3 regions of the Streptomyces sp. NPDC032721 genome follow, and region 2 is predicted to be linked to each of the others. Evidence: predicted binding sites of a transcription regulator. Region 2 holds the regulator's gene; each other region holds the start of a gene.
The links. Region 2 encodes HrcA, which represses chaperone genes, less so after heat shock. Its sites were predicted from a motif close to TTNGCACTCNGNNNNNCNGAGTGCNAA; they were not measured.
Positions count from the first base shown of each region.

Region 1 (7,540 bases), on a different contig from region 2:
CAGAGGACGGCCTCCTTCACGTCGCCGTTGTCGGAGATCCACTCGGCCTCGAAGTCGTCGGGGACGAGCTCGTGCGGGATGCCGGGGGCGATCTTGATGGCGCCGGTGCCCACGCCCCGTACCGCCTCGATCGAGAAGGAGAGCGGCGGTGAGTAGGCCTCGGGGTCGAAGATCCTGCCCCGGGCGCCGGAGCGGCGGGCCGGGTCGATGAAGACGGACTCGGCGGCGGAGAGGTCGTGGGTCAGGACGTCGGCGGTGACGACGGTGAGCGCGGCCGGGTCGGGGAGCAGGGCCTCCGCGTTGGCGCAGGCGGCCAGGCAGGTGGCGGGGTCGAGGTCCACGGCCTCGACGGCCAGGCCCGCGCGGGCCATGGCGAGGGCGTCGCCGCCGATGCCGCCGCAGAGGTCGACCACTTGGGAGAGGGGGGCGGTGCCCGGTGTGCCCGGTGTGCCCGAGGGGGCGTGGCCCGGTGCGGGGGTGGGTGCGCCGACCGGTGGGTGGCCCGGTGCGCGGCCTAGTGTGCGGAAGCGGGCCGCGCGGTACTCGGCGACGGACTTGCGGGTCGACTGCTCGACGCCGTTGGGCGTGAAGTACATCCGCTGCGCGTCCTCGGCCCCGAACTTCGCCGCCGCCCGCTGCCGCAGCCGCGCCTGCGCCAGCGCGGCGGAGACCAGCTCGGGGGCGTGGTCCCGGCGCAGGCGGGTCGCCACCGCCAGCTCCTGGGCGGGGTCGTAGTCCCGGAGCTCGGCGAGGAGGGCCTGGCCCTCGGGGGAGAGCAGGGCGCGGAAGGCGTCGGTGGGGCCGGGGTGGTTCGTCACCCGGTCCATTGTGGGCCAGCCCGGGAGCGGGTGTGGGCCGAGTGGGGGACGGGACGGCCCCGGTCGCGGTGTCGGCGGGGCAGCGGGGCGCCCCGCTGACAGGATGCGGCGCCATGCGACTTGTACGACAAAAAGAAGAAAGAGGGCTGTCTGTGGATATCTCGGGAGCAGGCGGACGCCGACGGGGGACGATGGTGATCGCGGTTCTGGTGGTGGCCGCAATCGCCTCGGGGTGCGCTACCCCGGCCGAGGAGACGGGCGGGCAGGGCGGGTCCGCCCGGGAGAAGGAGGCACGTGAGGGACAAGGGGTGGACGGTGCGGCGGGCTCCCTGCTCTCGCCGGCGGAGAAGCTGCGGCGCGACCGGATCGCGGCCAGGGCGGCGAAGGCGGCCCGGGTCGCCGCCGCCAAACGCTGGGGTCTCGTACAGGTGCCGCTGACTGCGCCCGAGCCGCCCAAGGTCAAGCCGAAGATCAAGGCCCGGCCGGGCTTCGAGGTGGACGGGCAGCTGTCCGAGGGGCTGCCCCCCGTCTTCACGACCGTCCCGGTCAAGGACAAGGTCGTCTTCCTGACGATCGACGACGGGGCCGAGAAGGACCCCGAACTGCTCCGGATGATGGACGAGCTGAAGATCCCCTACAGCGCGTTCCTCTCCGACTACCTCGTGAAGGAGGACTACGCCTACTTCAAGAAGATGCAGGACAGGGGAGTCTCCCTGCACAACCACACCCTCAACCACCGCTACCTGCCGGGGCTTTCGTACCGCAAGCAGAGGTACGAGATCTGCGGGCAGCAGGTCAACATCGAGAAGCGGTACGGCAAGCGGCCCCCGCTCTTCCGCCCGCCCTACGGCAACTACAACAAGGACACGCTCCTGGCCGCCAAGTCGTGTGGCGTGAAGGCCGTGCCCTTGTGGGCGGCCGAGGCGTTCCCGGACCGGATGGAGTGGCGCGAATGGGACCGCGACCTGCACCCCGGTGACATCGTCCTCACGCATTTCCGGGGGCCGGGTGACTGGAAGGGGTCGATGCCCGACATGATTCGTCGCGTCATGAAGACGATCACCGCCAAGGGTTATGCCGTGGCCAAGCTGGAGGATTACGTGTGAGACCTGGACGAGTACGCCGGCCCGGGGTATGGGCGGCGGGGGTAGTGGCGGTCGGCGTGCTCGTCGTGGGGGTGAGCGGGTGTTCCGGCGGGAATTCCGGGACAGCGGCGGAGGGGGTGGGGGGAGGGCCCTCGACGGGAGCGGACCGTTCGCCCTCCGGCCCCACCACCCCCGACCCCGCAGCCCCCCTCGGCGCACCCCCCGCCGCACCGCAGACCGACGCCCGGGGCGTACCGCTCAAGGCGTACAGCCGCTGGGGTCTGCCGAAGCCGCTGGCCCCGCTGCCGGCGAAGCCGGACCGTACTCCGGTCCTCAAGGCCTCCGGACCGCCCGTCGTCCTCGACCGGGTCCGGACCCGCGACAAGGTGGTCTTCCTGACCTTCGACGACGGGGCGGAGAAGGACCCCCGGTTCGTCGAGATGGTGCGGGAGTTGAAGCTGCCGATCAGCATGTTCCTGACCGACAGCGTCGCCGGGAGCGACTACGGCCACTTCAAGCAGCTCCGTGACGCGGGCGGCGGCACCATCCAGAACCACACCACCGGGCACGCGAACCTGCGCACCCTCCCGTACGAGGGCCAGCGCGCCCAGATCTGCGGCCAGCAGGACCGCCTCGCAGCCCAGTTCGGCGCCCGGCCCACCCTCTTCCGCCCGCCGTACGGCAACTACAACGCGGACACCGTGCGCGCGGCGGGCAGTTGCGGGGTGAAGGCGCTCGTCCTGTGGCGGGAGTCCATGCAGATCCACAACATGCAGTACGCCGAGGGCAAGCGCCTCAAGCCCGGCGACATCGTCCTCGCGCACTTCCGCGGCCCCAGTGAGCTCAAGGGGTCGACGATCACCGAGATGACCACCCGCATGCTCCGCCGCATCCAGGACCAGGGCTTCACGGTGGCCCGGCTGGAGGACTACCTCTAGGGCGCCCCGGCCCTCCCGCCCGGGCCCCGGCCCCCACTACCCGCCGGGGCAGTTGCAACTGCCTCCCGCGCTGCGGCAGACGCAGGTCGGCTGGAAGACGGGGGCAGGGTTGGGGTCGGGGTGGACGGTCCGCCAGGAGTGCGTGGCGCCGTAGACGGTGCCGATCGCGACCAGTACCGCCACCACGATCTGGACGGCGCCGGTGATCACCAGCCTGCCGCGCAGGCAGACCCAGCCGGTCACGAGGACGACCGCGGCCACGACGCCGAAGGTGATCACCGGGGCCCAGTCCACCGTCCTGAGCGACTCCGTGGGCATCGGCCCCGTGGACGTCCGCCGCTCCCCGAGTCCCGGCAGGGACCGGAAGACGAAGAACACGACCGTCCCGGCCAGTACGACCGCGTCCGCGACGAGGAACAGCACGGCCAGTGCCAGATCGCCCCACCGGCTCGGGCGGTCGCGATCGGGGTCGCGATCGGGGCCGCGATCCGGACGGCGGCCCTTCCTCCAGCGCGCAGACAGGGGAGGTGCGGAGTCGGATGCCATGGCTCGCACTGTCGTACGGAACCGGCGGGGCGGCCGGTGCGTTGTCCGTACCGAGACCCTTCCGGCCCCGTACCGCGACGTTCCCCGGCCCCGCTCCCCGCAAGGAATCCGTCACCCCCGGCGGTCCTCAATTGGCACTCCGCTTGACCGAGTGCTAACCGCGTCATAGTCTCGGCTCTGGCACTCACCACTGGAGAGTGCCAACACAGCGACGGGCAGGTCCGGCACCCGCGACGACGGATCCACCTGGTCGCCACCCCAGACTGTTAACCCCGTGAGATCTCCGAAGGGGGAGACCGGATCGTGACGACCGCAAGCTCCAAGGTTGCCATCAAGCCGCTTGAGGACCGCATTGTGGTCCAGCCGCTCGACGCCGAGCAGACCACGGCCTCTGGCCTGGTCATCCCGGACACCGCGAAGGAGAAGCCCCAGGAGGGCGTCGTCCTCGCCGTGGGCCCGGGCCGCTTCGAGAACGGCGAGCGCCTTCCGCTCGACGTGACCGTCGGCGACGTGGTGCTGTACAGCAAGTACGGCGGCACCGAAGTGAAGTACAGCGGCGAGGAGTACCTCGTCCTCTCGGCCCGCGACGTTCTCGCCATCGTCGAGAAGTAAGCAGGCCGGGAAGTAACTCACTTCCCGCATTTGTTGAACTGCGCCCCTGGCCCCCGCTCACACGCCGGGCGGCTGGGGGCGTATTTCATTTTGCGCAGTTCGTAATTCCGAGAGGACTTGAAAAGCTCCATGGCGAAGATCCTGAAGTTCGACGAGGACGCCCGTCGCGCCCTTGAGCGCGGCGTCAACAAGCTTGCCGACACCGTGAAGGTGACGATCGGCCCGCGCGGCCGCAACGTCGTCATCGACAAGAAGTTCGGCGCCCCGACCATCACCAACGACGGTGTCACCATCGCGCGTGAGGTCGAGCTCGACGACCCGTACGAGAACCTCGGTGCCCAGCTGGTGAAGGAGGTGGCGACCAAGACCAACGACATCGCGGGTGACGGTACGACCACCGCCACCGTGCTCGCCCAGGCGCTCGTCCGCGAGGGTCTGCGCAACGTAGCCGCGGGTGCCTCCCCGGCCGCCCTGAAGAAGGGCATCGACGCCGCGGTCAAGGCCGTGTCCGAGGAGCTCCTCGCGACCGCCCGCCCGATCGACGACAAGTCCGACATCGCCGCCGTGGCCGCGCTCTCCGCGCAGGACACCCAGGTCGGCGAGCTCATCGCCGAGGCGATGGACAAGGTCGGCAAGGACGGTGTCATCACCGTCGAGGAGTCCAACACCTTCGGCCTGGAGCTCGACTTCACCGAGGGCATGGCCTTCGACAAGGGCTACCTGTCGCCGTACATGGTGACCGACCAGGAGCGTATGGAGGCCGTCCTCGACGACCCGTACATCCTGATCCACCAGGGCAAGATCGGCTCGATCCAGGACCTGCTGCCCCTCCTGGAGAAGGTCATCCAGGCCGGTGGCTCCAAGCCGCTGCTGATCATCGCCGAGGACGTCGAGGGCGAGGCGCTCTCCACCCTCGTCGTCAACAAGATCCGCGGCACGTTCAACGCCGTGGCCGTCAAGGCCCCGGGCTTCGGCGACCGCCGCAAGGCGATGCTCGGCGACATGGCCACCCTCACCGGTGCCACCGTCATCGCCGAAGAGGTCGGCCTCAAGCTCGACCAGGCCGGTCTGGACGTACTGGGCACCGCCCGCCGCGTCACGATCACCAAGGACGACACGGTCATCGTCGACGGCGGCGGCAACGCCGAGGACGTCAAGGGCCGCGTCAACCAGATCAAGGCCGAGATCGAGTCCACGGACTCCGACTGGGACCGCGAGAAGCTGCAGGAGCGCCTGGCGAAGCTCGCCGGCGGTGTCTGCGTGATCAAGGTCGGCGCCGCGACCGAGGTCGAGCTCAAGGAGAAGAAGCACCGTCTGGAGGACGCCATCTCCGCGACCCGCGCCGCGGTCGAGGAGGGCATCGTCTCCGGTGGTGGCTCCGCGCTCGTCCACGCCGTCAAGGTCCTGGAGGGCAACCTCGGCAAGACCGGCGACGAGGCCACGGGTGTCGCGGTCGTCCGCCGCGCCGCCGTCGAGCCGCTGCGCTGGATCGCCGAGAACGCCGGTCTTGAGGGCTACGTCATCACCTCCAAGGTCGCCGACCTCGACGCCGGCCAGGGCTTCAACGCCGCCACCGGTGAGTACGGCGACCTGGTGAAGGCCGGCGTCATCGACCCGGTCAAGGTCACCCGCTCCGCGCTGGAGAACGCCGCTTCCATCGCCTCCCTGCTGCTCACGACCGAGACCCTGGTCGTCGAGAAGCCGGCCGAGGAAGAGGCCGACGCCGGTCACGGTGGCCACGGCCACTCCCACTGACCTCCGTCAGTAGCTGGTCGAACCGGTAGCTGGTCGAACCAGTAGCCGGTCGAACGCCGAGGCCCGGCGCCCCTTCGGGGGTGCCGGGCCTCGGTGCGTTTCACGCAGGGGCTACGCCGAGTGGCCGAGTACGTCCGGACGTACCGCCTCCGCGAAGGGGACCCCCGCCGCGTACCGCTCCAGCTCGGCCAGCGCGTGGTCGGCCATTCGGTGCAGCTCGTTGCCGAAGGACCCGGCCAGGTGCGGGGTGAGCAGCACGTTGGGCAGCGTGTAAAACGGCGAGCCGGGCGGCGGGACCTCGGGGTCCGTGACATCGAGTACGGCGTCCAGCCTGCCGGACTCCAGATGCGGGAGCAGCGCGGACTCGTCGACGAGGGAGCCGCGCGAGGTGTTGATCAGGGTGGCTCCGTCCGGCATGGCGGCGAGCTGGGCGGCGCCGATCATGTGCCGGGTCTCCGGGAGCTGGGGGGCGTGCACGGAGACGATCGTGCTGCGGGTGCACAGCGTCAGCAGGTCCGTCGGCTCGACGCCCAGGCGGGCCGCTTCGGCCGGGGTGACGTACGGGTCGTACAGCAGTGTGTGTACGTCGAAGGGGGCCAGCAGCTCGATGACGCGGCGGCCGATCCGGGAGGCGCCGACGATGCCGACGGTGCGGCGGTAGTTGCCGGAGGTGTGCAGGTCGGTGCGCCAGTCGTGGGCGGAGCCGTCGAGGCGGCGGTAGGTGCGGGCGGCCCTGGCGACGTGCTTTCCGGCGAACAGGATCGCGGCGAGGGTGTACTCGGCGACGGGCAGGGCGTTGGCCCCGGCGGCCGAGCTGACCGTGAGGCCGCGTTCCCAGCAGGCCGGGGTGATGTGGTGCTTGACCGATCCGGCCGCGTGCACGACGGCGCGCAGCTTCGGGGCCCGGGCCAGGACGTCGGGGGTGAGCGGGGTGGCGCCCCAGCAGGTGAGGAGCACCTCGGCCTCGGCGAGTGCCGCCGCGAACTCGGGGGCGTGCAGATCGTGGGCGACCAGGTGGGGGTCGGTGCGGGCGAGCTGGGCGAGGCGGGTCCGCTGGTCGTCGCTGAGCAGGCGTTTCGCGATGCCGGGGGCCATCGCGAGCAGGGTCGCGGGGCGATTGTCAGTGGCGTGGTGCATGGTGGAACTCGGGCTCCTCATCGGGTCGTTCGGCGCTAAGGAAGTGCCCGTCACTTGACGCTGCCGGCGGTGAGTCCGGCCTTCCAGTGCCGCTGGAGGGAGACGAAGGCGACGATCAGGGGGATGACGGCGAGGAGCGAGCCCGTGACGACCATCGGGAGGTACGTCGGCTCGGCGTGGGCGTTGGAGTTCCAGGAGTACAGGCCCAGGCTCAGCGGGAAGAGCTTCTGGTCCGAGAGCATCACCAGGGGGAGGAAGAAGTTGTTCCAGATCGCGGTGAACTGGAAGAGGAAGACGGTCACGAAGCCCGGCATGATCATGGGCAGCCCGATCGACACGAAGATCCGCAGCTCGCCCGCGCCGTCGATACGGGCGGCCTCCAGGGCCTCGTTGGGTATGTAGCCCGCGCTGAAGACCCGGGAGAGATAGACGCCGAAGGGGTGGACGAGGACCGGCAGCAGCACCGACCAGTAGGTGTTGACCAGGCCGATCTTGCTGGCGAGGAGGTACATGGGCAGGGCCAGGGCGGTGGTCGGCACCAGCACTCCGAGCAGCACCGTGGAGAACAGCTTCTCCTTGCCCCGGAAGGCGTACTTGTCGAAGGCGTAGCCCGCCGCGACGCTCACCAGCGAGCTGAGGACGGCCCCGA
Region 1 is NZ_JBVIMX010000012.1:246,580-254,119, forward strand. It holds gene ACZ5PB_RS25835 (class I SAM-dependent methyltransferase) at 1-827, opposite strand, end outside; gene ACZ5PB_RS25840 (polysaccharide deacetylase family protein) at 932-1,924, shown strand; gene ACZ5PB_RS25845 (polysaccharide deacetylase family protein) at 2,041-2,841, shown strand; gene ACZ5PB_RS25850 (DUF6234 family protein) at 2,878-3,387, opposite strand; gene groES (co-chaperone GroES) at 3,691-3,999, shown strand; gene groL (chaperonin GroEL) at 4,129-5,754, shown strand; gene ACZ5PB_RS25865 (hydroxyacid dehydrogenase) at 5,866-6,891, opposite strand; gene ACZ5PB_RS25870 (carbohydrate ABC transporter permease) at 6,942-7,540, opposite strand, start outside.
Region 1: groES (co-chaperone GroES) is a predicted target of HrcA. The motif match lies at 3,519-3,545, and genes of this name have one in related genera.

Region 2 (7,540 bases):
AAGCGGCGGACGCCGCGGCCAGGCTGGTCGCCGCGGCGGGCGGCCAGGAGCTCCCCGAGGGCCCGCAGGCGCGGTTCCTGTCGATGCTGTACGGCGAGCTGGAGCCGCTGCCGGACGGCGGCGGGGTGCGCTGCACGGTCTCCAGCGCCGGACACCCGCTTCCACTGGTGCTGCGTCCCGACGGCGACGTACGGGTGGCCGGACAGCCGGGGGTGCTGCTCGGAGTGCTGGACGACGCGGCGTACGACAGCGAGACGTTCGTGCTCCAGTCCGGGGAGGCCCTGCTGAGCGTCACCGACGGGGTGACGGAGCGGCGCAACGGGCGGGTGATGTTCGACGACGGGGACGGCCTGGCGAAGGTCCTGTCCGGGTGCGTGGGGCTGTCCGCACAGGGGGTCGTGGAGCGGATCACCCGGACGGTGCACGCCTTCGCCGCCGAGCCGCCGGACGACGACCTGGCGCTGCTGGTGCTGCGGGCGGAGTAGCGGAGCGACCGGCCGGGGTGGGCCGGTCGGGGCGGCCGCTCCTGGCCGGGGGCGAGGTGGCCGGAGCTTTCCGCCCGAGGGCGGACAATGGGGTTCATGCCTTCTGTACTGCCTGACGGTGAGCCCATGCCCGAGGACGGGGCGCTGCCTCCCGACGCGTTGCGGGGGGCGGGGGAGCGGCCCCTCGGGTTCTATCTGCACGTTCCGTACTGCGCGACTCGCTGCGGGTACTGCGACTTCAACACTTATACGGCGACCGAGCTGCGCGGCTCGGGCGGTGCGCTCGCCTCCCGCGACAACTACGCGGCGACCCTCGTGGAGGAAGTGCGCCTCGCGCGCAAGGTCCTGGGCGACGACCCGCGGCCGGTGCGGACCGTGTTCGTCGGCGGGGGCACTCCCACGCTGCTCCCCGCCGCCGATCTCGTACGGATGCTGGGGGCGATCCGCGAGGAGTTCGGCCTCGCGGACGACTGCGAGGTCACCACGGAGGCCAATCCGGAGTCGGTGGATCCGGCGTATCTGTCGGAGCTGCGCGAGGGCGGCTTCAACCGGGTGTCGTTCGGCATGCAGAGCGCGCGGCCGCACGTACTGAAGATCCTGGACCGTACGCACACCCCGGGCCGCCCCGAGGAGTGCGTCGCGGAGGCGCGGGCCGCCGGGTTCGACCATGTGAACCTGGACCTGATCTACGGCACCCCGGGGGAGTCCGACGCCGACTGGCAGGCCTCCCTGGACGCGGCCGTCGGGGCGGGCCCCGACCACGTCAGTGCGTACGCGCTGATCGTCGAGGAGGGCACCCAGCTGGCCCGGCGGATCCGGCGCGGCGAGGTCCCGATGACCGACGACGACGTGCACGCGGACCGCTACCTGATGACCGAGCAGGCCCTGTCGGCCGCCGGTTTCTCCTGGTACGAGGTGTCCAACTGGGCCACCTCCGAGGCGGGCCGCTGTCTGCACAACGAGCTGTACTGGCGCGGCGCCGACTGGTGGGGTGCGGGCCCCGGTGCGCACAGTCACGTCGGCGGGGTGCGCTGGTGGAACGTGAAGCACCCGGGCGCCTACGCACAGGCCCTGGGCGACGGGCGCTCCCCGGGCGCCGGGCGCGAGGTGCTGTCGCAGGAGGACCGGCGGGTGGAACGGATCCTGCTGGAACTGCGGCTGGTGGAGGGCTGCGAACTGTCGCTGCTGAAACCGGCGGGACTGGCCGCCGCCGAGAAGGCGGTAAGGGGCGGGCTCCTGGAGGACGGTCCTTACGCGCAGGGGCGTGCGGTGCTGACGCTGCGCGGGCGGCTGCTGGCGGACGCGGTGGTGCGGGACCTGGTGGACTGAGCGGGCCCGGGCGGGCGGAGGGGGCCGAACGGGCGGAGAGTGTCGGGCGGGCGGAGAGGGGCCGGGCGGGCGGCGGACCAGGGTGCTGGTCCGCCTGCCTCTTGTCCGGTCTCTTCCCTTGCTTCCGTCTCTTCGGTTATTCGGCGGGTGCCGTCACGAAGTCGATCAGTTCCTCGACCCGGCCGAGCAGTTCGGGCTGCAGGTCGCGGTACGAGTGGACCTTGCCCAGGATGTGCTGCCAGGCCGCGCCCGTGTTCTCCGGCCAGCCCAGGGCGCGGCACACGCCCGTCTTCCAGTCCTGGCCGCGCGGGACCACCGGCCAGGCGGGGATGCCCACCGAGGAGGGCTTCACGGCCTCCCACACGTCGATGTACGGGTGTCCGGCGACCAGGACGTTCGCGTCCGTCACCGAGGCGGCGATGCGGGACTCCTTGGAGCCGGGCACCAGGTGGTCGACCAGCACGCCGAGCCTGGCGTCCGGGGCGGGGGCGAACCCGGCGACGATCGCGGGGAGGTCGTCGATGCCCTCCAGATATTCGACGACGACGCCCTCGATGCGCAGGTCGTCGCCCCAGACGCGTTCCACCAGTTCGGCGTCGTGCCGGCCCTCCACGTAGATGCGGCCCGCTCGCGCCACGCGTGCGCGCGCGTGCGTGACGGCGACGGAGCCGGAGGCGGTACGGGTGGGCCGGGCCGGGGCCGTGGCCGCCGTGGGCCGGACCAGGGTGACCGGCTTGCCCTCGTAAAGGAAGCCGGCCGGGGTCATCGGGAACACCCGGTGCTTGCCGAAGCGGTCCTCAAGGGTGACGGTGGGGCCCTCGGCGGTCTTCTCGGTGCGCATCACCGCACCGCAGAAGCCGGTGGAGACCTCCTCGACCACCAGGTCGGTCTCGGCGGGGAGTTCGGGGGCGGGCGTGGACTTCTTCCAGGGCGGGGTGAAGTCCGGGCTGTAGCTGCGCATTTGCCGAACGCTACAGGGGGGCGCGGCGCGGGTGTTCCCGATGGGGCGCAGCCAGGGGGTGAAGCTGGGCGGTGAAGTCAGGCGGGGAAACGCTCCGCCAGGGCGTCGCGTTGGGCGCGGAGGAAAGCGGCGTTCACCGTGGCGCCGTGGCCGGGGACGTACACGGCGCTCTCGCCGCCCAGGGCGAGCAGCAGGTCCAGGGCGGCGGGCCAGCGCGCCGGGACGGCGTCGGGGCCCGCCTGGGGTTCGCCGGACTCCTCGACGAGGTCGCCGCAGAAGACCACCTCGGGGCCGCCCTCCAGGCCCGGTACGAGGGCCACCAGGTCGTGCCCGCTGTGTGCGGGGCCCAGGTTGGCGAACAGGACGCTGCGGCCGCCGCCCAGGTCGAGGGTGCGCTCGTCGGAGACGAGGTGCTGCGGGGCGGCCAGGAGCTCGGCGGCTTCGATGGCGGCGCCGTGCTCCACCCCCTGCCGTGCCGCGTCCGTGGCGATCGACTCGCGCTCCGTGGTGAGCAGGATGTCCATGCCGGCGGCGGCGAGGACCTCCACGCCCGCGAAGACGCCCGTCCCCAGTACGTGGTCGAAGTGCGGATGGCTGAGCGCGATGTGCGTCACTCTGCGGCCCAGCAGCACCTCGGCCTGCATCCGCAGTTCCGCGCCCTCGCGCAGCGACGAACCGGTGTCGTACAGCAGTGCCCCGTGGGCCCCTGCCACCAGGCCGACAGTGGCGTCCCAGCCCGGCAGCCGGCGCCTGGCGACACCCGGAGCGAGACTTTCCCAGCCCGTATCAGCGCCCAGCTCTTCCCATCGCAAGTCCATACCGTGACGCTAGCGTGAGCAGCCGCCCTTGTTCGGTCGGCACCCCGCCGCCGTACACTGGCCCGGGGAAACGCTGGCACTCGTGCAGGGGGAGTGCCAGGCAGGGCAGCGGGGAACATGCCCCCCCATGACCGACCTGCACCAGGGAACAACACGGCTTGGAGGTGTGCGCGATGCTCAGTGAACGCAGACTTGAAGTGCTGCGCGCCATCGTCCAGGACTATGTCGGCACGGAGGAGCCCGTCGGCTCCAAGGCCCTCACCGAGCGCCACCAGCTCGGTGTGTCCCCGGCCACCGTCCGCAACGACATGGCGGCCCTGGAGGACGAGGGGTTCATCGCCCAGCCGCACACCAGCGCCGGGCGCATCCCCACCGACAAGGGCTACCGGCTTTTCGTCGACCGGCTGGCGGGGGTCAAGCCCCTGTCGACACCGGAGCGGCGGGCCATCCAGAACTTCCTGGACGCCTCCCTCGACCTCGACGACGTCGTCGCCCGTACGGTGCGGCTGCTCGCGCAGCTGACCCGGCAGGTGGCGGTCGTCCAGTACCCGTCCCTGACGCGTTCCACGGTGCGGCACGTGGAATTGCTCTCACTTGCCCCCGCGCGGCTGATGCTGGTGCTGATCACCGACACGGGGCGGGTCGAGCAGCGGATGATCGACTGCCCGGCGCCGTTCGGCGAGACGTCACTGGCGGATCTGCGGGCGCGGCTCAACAGCCGTGTCGTGGGCCGTCGTTTCGCCGATGTGCCGCAGTTGGTGCAGGAGCTTCCCGAGTCGTTCGACCCGGAGGACAGGGGAACCGTTTCGACGGTTCTCGCGACTCTTCTGGAGACGCTCGTGGAGGAGACGGAAGAGCGGCTGATGATCGGCGGCACCGCCAATCTCACACGCTTCGGCCATGACTTCCCGCTCACCATCCGCCCCGTACTGGAGGCGCTGGAGGAGCAGGTGGTTCTGCTGAAGCTGCTCGGTGAGGCGACCGAGTCCGGTATGACCGTACGTATCGGGCACGAGAACGCCCATGAAGGACTCAGTTCTACGTCCGTGGTCGCAGTCGGCTACGGTTCGGGCGACGAGGCAGTCGCCAAACTAGGCGTGGTCGGACCGACCCGCATGGACTACCCCGGAACGATGGGAGCGGTACGCGCAGTGGCACGTTACGTCGGACAGATCCTGGCGGAGTCGTAAGTGGCCACGGACTACTACGCCGTACTCGGCGTGCGCCGCGACGCTTCCCAGGACGAAATCAAGAAGGCGTTCAGGCGTCTTGCTCGTGAGCTTCACCCGGACGTGAATCCGGACCCGAAGACCCAGGAGCGCTTCAAGGAGATCAACGCCGCCTACGAGGTGTTGTCGGACCCGCAGAAGAAGCAGGTCTACGACCTCGGCGGCGACCCGCTGTCCGCTTCGGGCGGTGGCGGGGCCGGTGGCTTCGGCCAGGGCGGTTTCGGGAACTTCTCCGACATCATGGATGCCTTCTTCGGCACGGCCTCGCAGCGCGGACCGCGCTCGCGGACCCGCCGGGGCCAGGACGCCATGATCCGTCTGGAGATCGACCTCAACGAGGCGGCCTTCGGCACCACCAAGGAGATCCAGGTCGACACCGCTGTGGTGTGCACGACCTGCAGTGGCGAGGGCGCGGCCCCCGGCACCTCCGCGCAGACCTGTGACATGTGTCGCGGTCGCGGTGAGGTCTCGCAGGTCACCCGGTCGTTCCTCGGCCAGGTCATGACCTCGCGGCCCTGCCCGCAGTGCCAGGGGTTCGGCACGGTCGTGCCCACGCCGTGCCCGGAGTGCGCCGGTGACGGCCGCGTACGGTCGCGTCGCACGCTCACCGTGAAGATCCCGGCCGGTGTCGACAACGGCACCCGGATCCAGCTCGCGGGCGAGGGCGAGGTCGGCCCCGGCGGCGGCCCCGCCGGTGACCTGTACGTGGAGATCCACGAGCTGCCGCACCCGACGTTCCAGCGGCGCGGCGACGATCTGCACTGCACGGTGACCATCCCGATGACGGCGGGCGCGCTCGGCACCAAGGTGCCGTTGGAGACGCTCGACGGGGTCGAGGAGATCGACATTCGTCCGGGTACGCAGTCGGGCCAGTCGGTGCCGCTGCACGGGCGCGGTGTCACGCACCTGCGGGGCGGCGGCCGGGGCGACCTGATCGTGCACGTCGAGGTGCTCACCCCGACCAAGCTGGACCAGCAGCAGGAGGACCTGCTGCGCCAGCTGGCGAAGCTGCGCGGCGAGGAGCGCCCCCAGGGGCAGTTCCAGCCGGGACAGCAGGGGCTGTTCTCGCGGTTGAAGGATGCCTTTAACGGGCGGACCTGAGGTACGGCCGGGGGTCCGGGGGTTGTCCCCCGGGGGATGGGGTCAGCCGGGACAGCAGGGGCTGTTCTCGCGGCTGAAGGACGCGTTCAACGGGCGGACCTGAGGTTCGGGGCCGGGTGGCCCCGGGTGCCTGGGACGAATCGAACGGAGTGGGGCCGGACCTGGTGGTCCGGTCCCGCTCGTTTTCGATTCGGCGGGTCGGCCGTCGCGTGAAACTATGCGGGCATGTCTGTTACGTCCAGGGCGGTTCCCGCGCTCGCGGAGTTGTGCCGGCGTGGAATCGTCGCTGCGCCCATGGCCGGCGGGGTCTCCCGCCCCGAGCTGGCCGGTGCGGTCTCCGATGCCGGTGGGCTCGGTTTCCTCGCCGCGGGGTACAAGACCGCCGACGGGATGTACGAGGAGATCAAGCAGCTGCGCGCGCTGACGGCCAAGCCCTTCGGGGTCAACCTGTTCATGCCGCAGCCCGCCGGTGACCCGGCCGCCCTCGACCTCTACCGGCAGCAGCTCACCAGTGAGAGCGCCTGGTACGAGACGCCGATCGACGAGCAGGACGACCGGCGCGGCACCGACGACGGCTACGAGGCCAAACTGGCGCTCCTGGTGGACGATCCGGTGCCGGTGGTCTCCTTCACCTTCGGCTGCCCCTCCCGGGACGAACTCGACGCCCTCGCCCATGCGGGCACTTACACGGTGGTCACCGTGACCACTCCCGAAGAGGCGCAGGCCGCCGAGTGGGCCGGTGCGGACGCGGTGTGCGTCCAGGGCATCGAGGCGGGCGGCCACCAGGGCACCCACCGGGACGACCCGCAGACCGACGGCAGCAGCGGGCTCGGGCTGCTGTCCCTGGTGACGCAGGTCCGCGAGACCGTACAGCTGCCGGTGATCGCCGCGGGCGGGCTGATGCGCGGTGCGCAGATCGCCGCCGTACGAGCCGCGGGAGCGGACGCGGCGCAGCTCGGGACGGCGTTCCTGGCGTGCCCGGAGTCGGGTGCGCACGCGATGCACAAGCAGGCGCTGAAGAACCCTTTGTTCGTACGGACGGAACTCACGCGCGCGTTCTCCGGGCGGCCCGCGCGCGGACTGGTCAACCGTTTCATGCGCGAGCACGGCCCGTACGCGCCGTCCGCGTACCCCGAGGTGCACTTCATGACGGCGGGCCTGCGCAGGGCCGCCGCGCGCGTGGGCGACGCCCAGGGGATGGCGCTGTGGGCGGGACAGGGGCACCGGCTGGCGAGGGACCTGCCCGCCGGGCGGCTCGTGCAGGTGCTGGGCGCGGAGGCGGACTCGGCGTGGACGGAGATGGCTTTGAGGAGGTCGACGTCATGACGGCGCCGGTGTTCGTGGTGGAGAACGTGCCGCAGGGCGGCGAGTTCGTGCTGGAGGGCCCCGAGGGGCGTCACGCGGTGTCCGTGCGGCGGCTGCGGGCCGGTGAGGACGTCGTGCTCGCCGACGGCCTCGGCAACGGCGCCCAGGCCGTCGTGGTGGCCGCGGAGGGCAAGGACCGGCTCGTCGTGAAGGTGACCGGGACCCTCGTCGAGGACGAGCCCCGGCCGCGCATCACCGTCGTCCAGGCACTGCCGAAGGGCGACCGGGGGGAACTGGCCGTCGAGACGATGA
Region 2 is NZ_JBVIMX010000002.1:266,888-274,427, forward strand. It holds gene ACZ5PB_RS07360 (SpoIIE family protein phosphatase) at 1-485, shown strand, start outside; gene hemW (radical SAM family heme chaperone HemW) at 582-1,814, shown strand; gene ACZ5PB_RS07370 (DUF3097 domain-containing protein) at 1,951-2,775, opposite strand; gene ACZ5PB_RS07375 (MBL fold metallo-hydrolase) at 2,853-3,593, opposite strand; gene hrcA (heat-inducible transcriptional repressor HrcA) at 3,767-4,783, shown strand; gene dnaJ (molecular chaperone DnaJ) at 4,784-5,923, shown strand; gene ACZ5PB_RS07390 (nitronate monooxygenase) at 6,149-7,249, shown strand; gene ACZ5PB_RS07395 (16S rRNA (uracil(1498)-N(3))-methyltransferase) at 7,246-7,540, shown strand, end outside.

Region 3 (7,540 bases), on a different contig from region 2:
GCGGGCTCCAGCGGGGTCTGGTAGAGCAGGTGGTGGACGAACCAGAGGACCGAGTTCGCGATGCCGTTGTACGCGGCGGAGTGCGTGGCCGGGTCGATGTCGAGCATCCGCACCCCGGGCTCCCCGACCCCGCGCCGGACCGCCTCCCGGTCGCCGTCGCCCAGGGCCGCGCACACCCACAGGGCGTCCTGGCCCTCGGCGCCGACCGCGCTGAGTCCGGAGACGAGTCCGCCCCCGCCCCTCTTCGCGTCGAGGGAACCGGTCTCGTCGTCGAGCGTGTACGAGACCGGTCCTCGGTTGGACGCGACGAGGATCCGGGGGGCGGGGATGCTGGTCGGGGGAGGCGGGGAATCCGGGGCAGTCATGTGGCGAAACCTAGCCCGTCCCGGTTTCCCTCAAACGTGGCCGAGGGCCCGCTCCGCCGGGATCGCCCTACGCCGCGTGGCGGGCCGCGTACTCCCGGATCTCGCGCATCGGCGGCCGCTCCTCCGTGTCCACAGGGTGTGTACGGGGCACGAAGGTGCCGTCCTGCCGCTCGAACTGGGTGAGTGACGGGCGGATCAAGTGGCCTCGGGAGAGCCGGAGTTGGGCCGTACGGTAGATGGAGGCGGCCATCCGGCCCAGGGCCTGGCCGTCCTGGTGGCGGTGTTTGCGGACGCCCACGTCGACCTGGGCGAGGGCATTGAGGCCGACGGTGTGCAGCGAGTCGATGAGCAGGCCGAGCTCGACCCCGTACCCGACGGGGAAGGGCAGCCGCTCCAGGAGGCTGCGGCGGGCCGCGTACTCGCCGCCCAACGGCTGTACGAATCCGGCCAGTTGGGGCCAGTGGAGGTTGAGCAGGGGGCGCGCCATCAGCTCGGTGACCCGGCCGCCCTGGCCCGCCGCCGCGCCCAGCGGACGGTCGTAGGTGGCCTTCACGAACTGGACGTCCGGCTCGGTCAGCAGCGGGCCGACGATCCCGGACACGAACGAGGAGTCGAAGTCCACCAGGTCCGCGTCCACGAAGCACACCACGTCACCCCGTGTGACCAGCAGTGACCGCCACAGCACCTCGCCCTTGCCGGGTACCGCGGGGAGGCGCGGGAGGACGTCGTCCCGGTGGACCACCCGGGCGCCCGCCCCGGCCGCCGCCCGCGCCGTGCCGTCGGTCGAGCCGGAGTCGATCACCACCAGTTCGTCCACCAGGGGGACGCCCCCGCCCCCGGCCTCCGGGCCCATCAGGTCCCGTCGGATATCGGCCACGATCCGGCCGACCGTCGCCTCCTCGTTCAGGGCGGGCAGGACGACGCTGACACTCTGGGCGCGGGCCGCCTTCGCGGCGAGCAGCCGGTCCAGCGGGCGGTCGGCGGCGGTCCAGGACCGCGTGCCCAGCCAGCGCTCCACCTCTTCCAGCACGCCCGTCACTCCCGACTCTGTGATCCATCTCGCGGTCCGGACGGCTGTCTCAAGCGCCCGGGGGTTCGGTTACAGTCTTGAACAACGCGGACGACCGTCGCATGTCGGGGTCGGTGCCGCGCACAAATACCCGGGCCGCTCACGCGGGCGCCCGGAGTCATAGCGCTCATCCAGAGGGACAGAGGGAAACGGCCCGTTGAAGTCCCGGCAACCCCCCGACCGACCGCGAGGTCAGGTCCGGAAGGTGCCAATTCCGTCTCGTGGCGAAAGCCGTCACGGGGAAGATGAGGAAGGACCTCGCCATCATGGCTGTGCAGACCACCGCAACCACCACCTCCGTGGACCTCGGCCCCGCCGCCGCGCTGTCCTGCCGCGAGTGCGGCGAGCGTTTCGCGCTCGGCCCGATCTTCGCCTGCGAGCTGTGTTTCGGCCCGCTGGAAGTCGCGTACGACCTGCCCCTGGGCGACCCCGAAGCGCTGCGCAAGCAGATCGAAGCGGGCCCGCAGAACATCTGGCGCTACGCGCCGCTGCTGCCCGTCCCCGCCGACGTCGCCGACAAGCCCAACATCGCCCCCGGCTGGACCAAGCTGGTCAAGGCCGACAACCTCGCGCGTGAACTCGGCGTCGAGCCGGGCAAGTTGTTCGTCAAGGACGACTCCGGCAACCCGACGCACTCCTTCAAGGACCGCGTCGTCGCGCAGGCCCTGGAGGCCGCCCGCGCCTTCGGGTTCACCACGCTCTCCTGCTCCTCGACCGGCAACCTCGCGGGCGCCGTCGGCGCCGCGGCGGCCCGGGCCGGCTTCCGCTCCTGCGTGTTCATCCCGCACGACCTGGAGCAGGGCAAGGTCGTCTCTGCCGCCGTCTACGGTGGCGAGCTCGTCGCCATCGAGGGCAACTACGACGACGTGAACCGCTTCTGCTCCGAGCTCATCGGCGACCCGCTGGGCGAGGGCTGGGGCTTCGTCAACGTGAACCTGCGGCCGTACTACGGCGAGGGATCCAAGACGCTGGCGTACGAGATCTGCGAGCAGCTCGGCTGGCAGCTGCCCGACCAGCTCGTCATCCCGATCGCCTCGGGCTCCCAGCTCACGAAGATCGACAAGGGCCTCCAGGAGCTGATCAAGCTCGGCCTGGTCGAGGACAAGCCCTACAAGATCTTCGGCGCCCAGGCGGAAGGCTGCTCGCCGGTGTCCGTGGCCTTCAAGGCCGGCACGGACGTGGTGCGCCCGCAGAAGCCGAACACCATCGCCAAGTCGCTGGCCATCGGCAACCCGGCGGACGGCCCGTACGTCCTGGACATCGCCCGCCGGACCGGTGGCGCGGTGGAGGACGTGAACGACGAGCAGGTCGTCGAGGCGGTCAAGCTGCTCGCGCGCACCGAGGGCATCTTCGCGGAGACCGCGGGCGGTGTGACGGTGGGCGTCACGAAGAAGCTGATCGAGAACGGCCTCATCGACCCGGCCCTGACCACCGTGGTGCTCAACACCGGCGACGGCCTGAAGACCCTCGACGCGGTGGCCCCGACCACGGGTCCGACCGCGACCATCCGGCCGAACCTGGACGCGTTCCGCGACGCCGGCCTGGCACGCTGAATCACCCCCGTAACGGAAGGCAGAAACACCATGAGCGTCAAGGTCCGCATCCCCACCATCCTCCGTACGTACACGGGCGGTGAGTCCGAGGTCGCCGCCGAGGGCGCGACCCTCGCGGAGGTCATCGCCGACCTGGAGAAGAACCACACCGGCATCGCCGCCCGCGTCCTGGACGACCAGGGCAAGCTGCGCCGCTTCGTGAACGTCTACGTGAACGACGACGACGTGCGCTTCGAGAGCGGCCTGGAGACGGCCACTCCGGACGGCGCCGGCATCTCGATCATCCCGGCCGTCGCCGGCGGCTGAGAACCGCTTCCGCGGAAGCGCACAGGGGGCGGGAGACCGTCCCCAACGCGCCCCTCGTTAACCCAAGTTGCCCCCTCCGCTCACAAGCGGAGGGGGCAATTCTGCATGGTTGAAAGAGGTAGAGTAGGGGAAGCCCCTCCGCTCGCCCGTGCCCCGTGCATATGAGAACGCGACAAGATGGGGCTTGCGAGTTCGAGCCTTTTGTTGCCGAATCGCACATTATGTCCGGCCCGACTTGCCCTGGAATCCGGGCAGTTGACCGTTCCGGCCTTTCGAGCCTGCCCAGAATTCTCGTCCAATTGACCTGTTGCAGAGGGCAGTTGGGCGGATACATTCAGCCGCGGTCGACGCGCTACGGCGCACATCCACCGCGTTCCTGTCGGCGGGTGGGGTCTGACCCGGGGTCGCGAAGTGCGGCCTCGCGCAAGGGCCAGTAATAGGGGAGTTAGGCATGGCTCAGGGCACCGTCAAGTGGTTCAACGCGGAGAAGGGGTACGGCTTCATCGCGGTCGACGGTGGTGCGGATGTTTTCGTCCACTACAGCGCGATTCAGATGGACGGCTACCGCACCCTTGAAGAAGGTCAGCGAGTCGAGTTCGAGATCTCGCAGGGCCAGAAGGGTCCGCAGGCGGACATGGTCAAGCTCGCCGTCTGATCTCGGCGCGATCGGCCACCGACGCACACTTCAGCGACTTGTGTAAGCACTCACGCACCTAGGGTCCGTGTCCCCTCACAGGGGTACGGGCCCTTGGTGCGTTTGGCGTACGGGGGTCCGTGCGGGCCGGGATCTGTGGTAGCCGCTTGCACTCGCCCATGCCGAGTGCTAATCATTGGCGTTAGCACTCTCCCAGTGAGAGTGACAGAACTTGGACCAGGTTCGGTGAGGCCCACGGGGTCGGGGGTAAGGAATCCTCCGCCTTTCGGGCCGTCCGTCGCGGGCAGCGAACCCCCGGTCCGGAGAAATCCACCCCGTCCTGGGAGGACCACTTCACATGGCCAAGATCATCGCGTTCGACGAGGAGGCCCGGCGCGGCCTCGAGCGTGGCATGAACCAGCTCGCCGACGCCGTCAAGGTCACCCTTGGCCCCAAGGGCCGCAACGTCGTCCTTGAGAAGAAGTGGGGCGCCCCCACGATCACCAACGACGGTGTCTCCATCGCGAAGGAAATCGAGCTGGAGGACCCGTACGAGAAGATCGGCGCCGAGCTCGTCAAGGAGGTCGCGAAGAAGACGGACGACGTCGCCGGTGACGGCACGACGACCGCGACCGTCCTCGCGCAGGCGCTGGTCCGTGAGGGCCTCCGCAACGTCGCCGCGGGTGCCAACCCGATGGCCCTGAAGCGTGGCATCGAGAAGGCCGTCGAGGCCGTCTCCGCCGCACTCCTGGAGCAGGCGAAGGATGTCGAGACCAAGGAGCAGATCGCTTCGACGGCCTCCATCTCCGCCGCCGACACCCAGATCGGCGAGCTCATCGCCGAGGCGATGGACAAGGTCGGCAAGGAAGGCGTCATCACGGTCGAGGAGTCGCAGACCTTCGGCCTGGAGCTTGAGCTCACCGAGGGCATGCGCTTCGACAAGGGCTACATCTCGGCGTACTTCGCGACCGACATGGAGCGCATGGAGTCGGCTCTCGACGACCCGTACATCCTGATCGTCAACTCGAAGATCGGCAACGTGAAGGACCTCCTTCCGCTGCTGGAGAAGGTCATGCAGTCGGGCAAGCCCCTGCTGATCATCGCCGAGGACGTCGAGGGCGAGGCGCTCTCCACCCTGGTCGTGAACAAGATCCGCGGCACCTTCAAGTCCGTCGCCGTCAAGGCCCCGGGCTTCGGCGACCGCCGCAAGGCCATGCTGAACGACATCGCCATCCTCACGGGCGGCACGGTCATCTCCGAAGAGGTCGGCCTCAAGCTGGAGAACGCCGGTCTCGACCTGCTCGGCCGCGCCCGCAAGGTCGTCATCACCAAGGACGAGACGACCATCGTCGACGGTGCCGGTGACAGCGACCAGGTCGCCGGTCGCGTGAACCAGATCCGTGCCGAGATCGAGAACAGCGACTCGGACTACGACCGCGAGAAGCTCCAGGAGCGCCTGGCGAAGCTGGCCGGCGGCGTGGCCGTCATCAAGGCCGGTGCCGCCACCGAGGTCGAGCTCAAGGAGCGCAAGCACCGCATCGAGGACGCCGTTCGCAACGCGAAGGCCGCCGTCGAAGAGGGCATCGTCGCCGGTGGTGGCGTCGCCCTCCTCCAGGCCTCGGCCGTCTTCGAGAAGCTGGAGCTCACGGGCGACGAGGCGACCGGCGCCAACGCCGTGAAGCTCGCGCTGGAGGCCCCGCTCAAGCAGATCGCCGTCAACGGTGGTCTTGAGGGTGGCGTCGTCGTCGAGAAGGTCCGCAACCTCCCGATCGGTCACGGCCTGAACGCCGCGACCGGCGAGTACGTGGACATGATCGCCGAGGGCATCCTCGACCCGGCGAAGGTCACGCGCTCTGCCCTGCAGAACGCCGCCTCCATCGCCGCGCTGTTCCTCACCACCGAGGCCGTCATCGCCGACAAGCCCGAGAAGGCCGGCGCTGCCGCCCCGGGTGGCATGCCGGGCGGTGACATGGACTTCTGATCGGCCCCTCCGGCTGATCGCCAGTCCTTCGCACGAACCGAGGGCGGTACTTCCCTTCACAGGGGGGTACCGCCCTCGGGCGTTCGTGTGTGCGGTGCGTTCGGTGTGGTGGCGTCAGACTCCGGCGGGCTGTTTCGGTGTGTCTGCGGGGTCCGTGGGGGGTGTGGAGCCTGCGATCGGGGCCATTGCCGCGTCCGCTGCCGGGGCGTTCAGTTCCGTCAGCATCGACTTGGTGAAGCCGAAGTAGTACGTGGCGAGGAAGCCGACCGCGTAGCCGACGAACAGGCCGCCCGCGTAGACGGCGATCGTGGTGCCCAGGCCGTGGTTGCCCTGGAGGAGCGGGAACAGGGCCCAGCCGGACGGGCCGATGGCCGTCGAGCCGACCTTGTCGCCGAGCATCGAGAAGAGGCCGACGAACGCGCCGCCCGCGGCGCCGCCCGCGCACGCCGTGATGAAGGGGCGGCCGAGCGGGAGCGAGACACCGTAGATGAGCGGCTCGCCGACGCCCAGGATGCCGGCCGGGAGGGCGGACTTGATGGTCTTGCGGAGGGAGTGGTTGTTCTTCAGGCGCATGAACACCGCAACCGCGCAGCCGACCTGGCCCGCGCCCGCCATCGCCAGGATCGGGAGCAGGACGGTGAAGCCCTGCTGCTCGATGAGGGTGGTGTGGATGGGGATCAGGGCCTGGTGCAGGCCGAGCATGACCAGCGGGAGGAAGAAGCCGCCGAGGACCAGGCCCGCGAAGGCGCCGGTGTGGGCGAGCAGCCAGTCCGCGCCCGTACCGATGGCGGTGGAGATCTCACCGGCGACGAACATCAGGCCGAAGATGGTGACCAGGCCGGAGATCAGGACGGTCAGGGTCGGGGTGACCAGCACGTCGAGGGATTCGGGGACCCAGCGACGGCACCACTTCTCGATGTACACGGCGAGGACCGCCGCGCCCAGCGCGCCGAGCACACCGCCCTGGCCGGGGGAGAGGGTCTGGCCGAAGACGTCGATCTTGGCGACGCCCGCGAAGACGATGATGGAGGCGACCGCGCCGCCCAGGATCGGCGTACCGCCGAACTCCTTCGCCGTGTTGAAGCCGACGAAGACGGCGATCAGTGCCATGAAGCCGGAGGCGATGGCGGCCAGGGCCGGGGTGATGCCCGGCAGCCAGCCCAGGTTGATGAGCAGGCCGTTGAGTCCGGCGATGATGCCGCAGCCGATCAGGGCCGGGATCAGGGGTACGAAGATGTTCGCGACGCGGCGCAGGAACAGCTTGAACGGGGTGGCGTTCTTGGCCTTCTGGGCGGCCTTGATCGCGGCGCCCTGAGCTGCCAGCTCCTCGGCGGAGGGGGTGTGGTCCGGGGCGTCCCCCGCGGCGGGCGTGCCCGTGCTTTTCTGTTCCTCGATCAGTTTTTCGAACTCCGGGGTGACGCGGGCGACCGTCCCCGGCCCCAGCACGATCTGGTACGTGTCGTCCTCGACCACGCCCATCACGGCGGGCAGCGCCTTCAGCGCCTCGTCCTGGACGAGTGAGCGGTCGCGCAGACCCAGCCGGAGGCGGGTCATGCAGTGGGCGGCCGTCTCTACGTTGTCGGCGCCTCCGACGAGCGGAAGGATCGCGGCTGCGGTGGCGCGGTTCTTGTT
Region 3 is NZ_JBVIMX010000024.1:125,225-132,764, forward strand. It holds gene ACZ5PB_RS37025 (alpha,alpha-trehalose-phosphate synthase (UDP-forming)) at 1-365, opposite strand, end outside; gene ACZ5PB_RS37030 (glucosyl-3-phosphoglycerate synthase) at 433-1,395, opposite strand; SAM riboswitch class I at 1,559-1,686, shown strand; gene thrC (threonine synthase) at 1,701-2,987, shown strand; gene ACZ5PB_RS37040 (MoaD/ThiS family protein) at 3,018-3,293, shown strand; gene ACZ5PB_RS37045 (cold-shock protein) at 3,745-3,948, shown strand; gene groL (chaperonin GroEL) at 4,286-5,908, shown strand; gene ACZ5PB_RS37055 (PTS transporter subunit EIIC) at 6,023-7,540, opposite strand, start outside.
Region 3: groL (chaperonin GroEL) is a predicted target of HrcA. The motif match lies at 4,094-4,120, and genes of this name have one in related genera.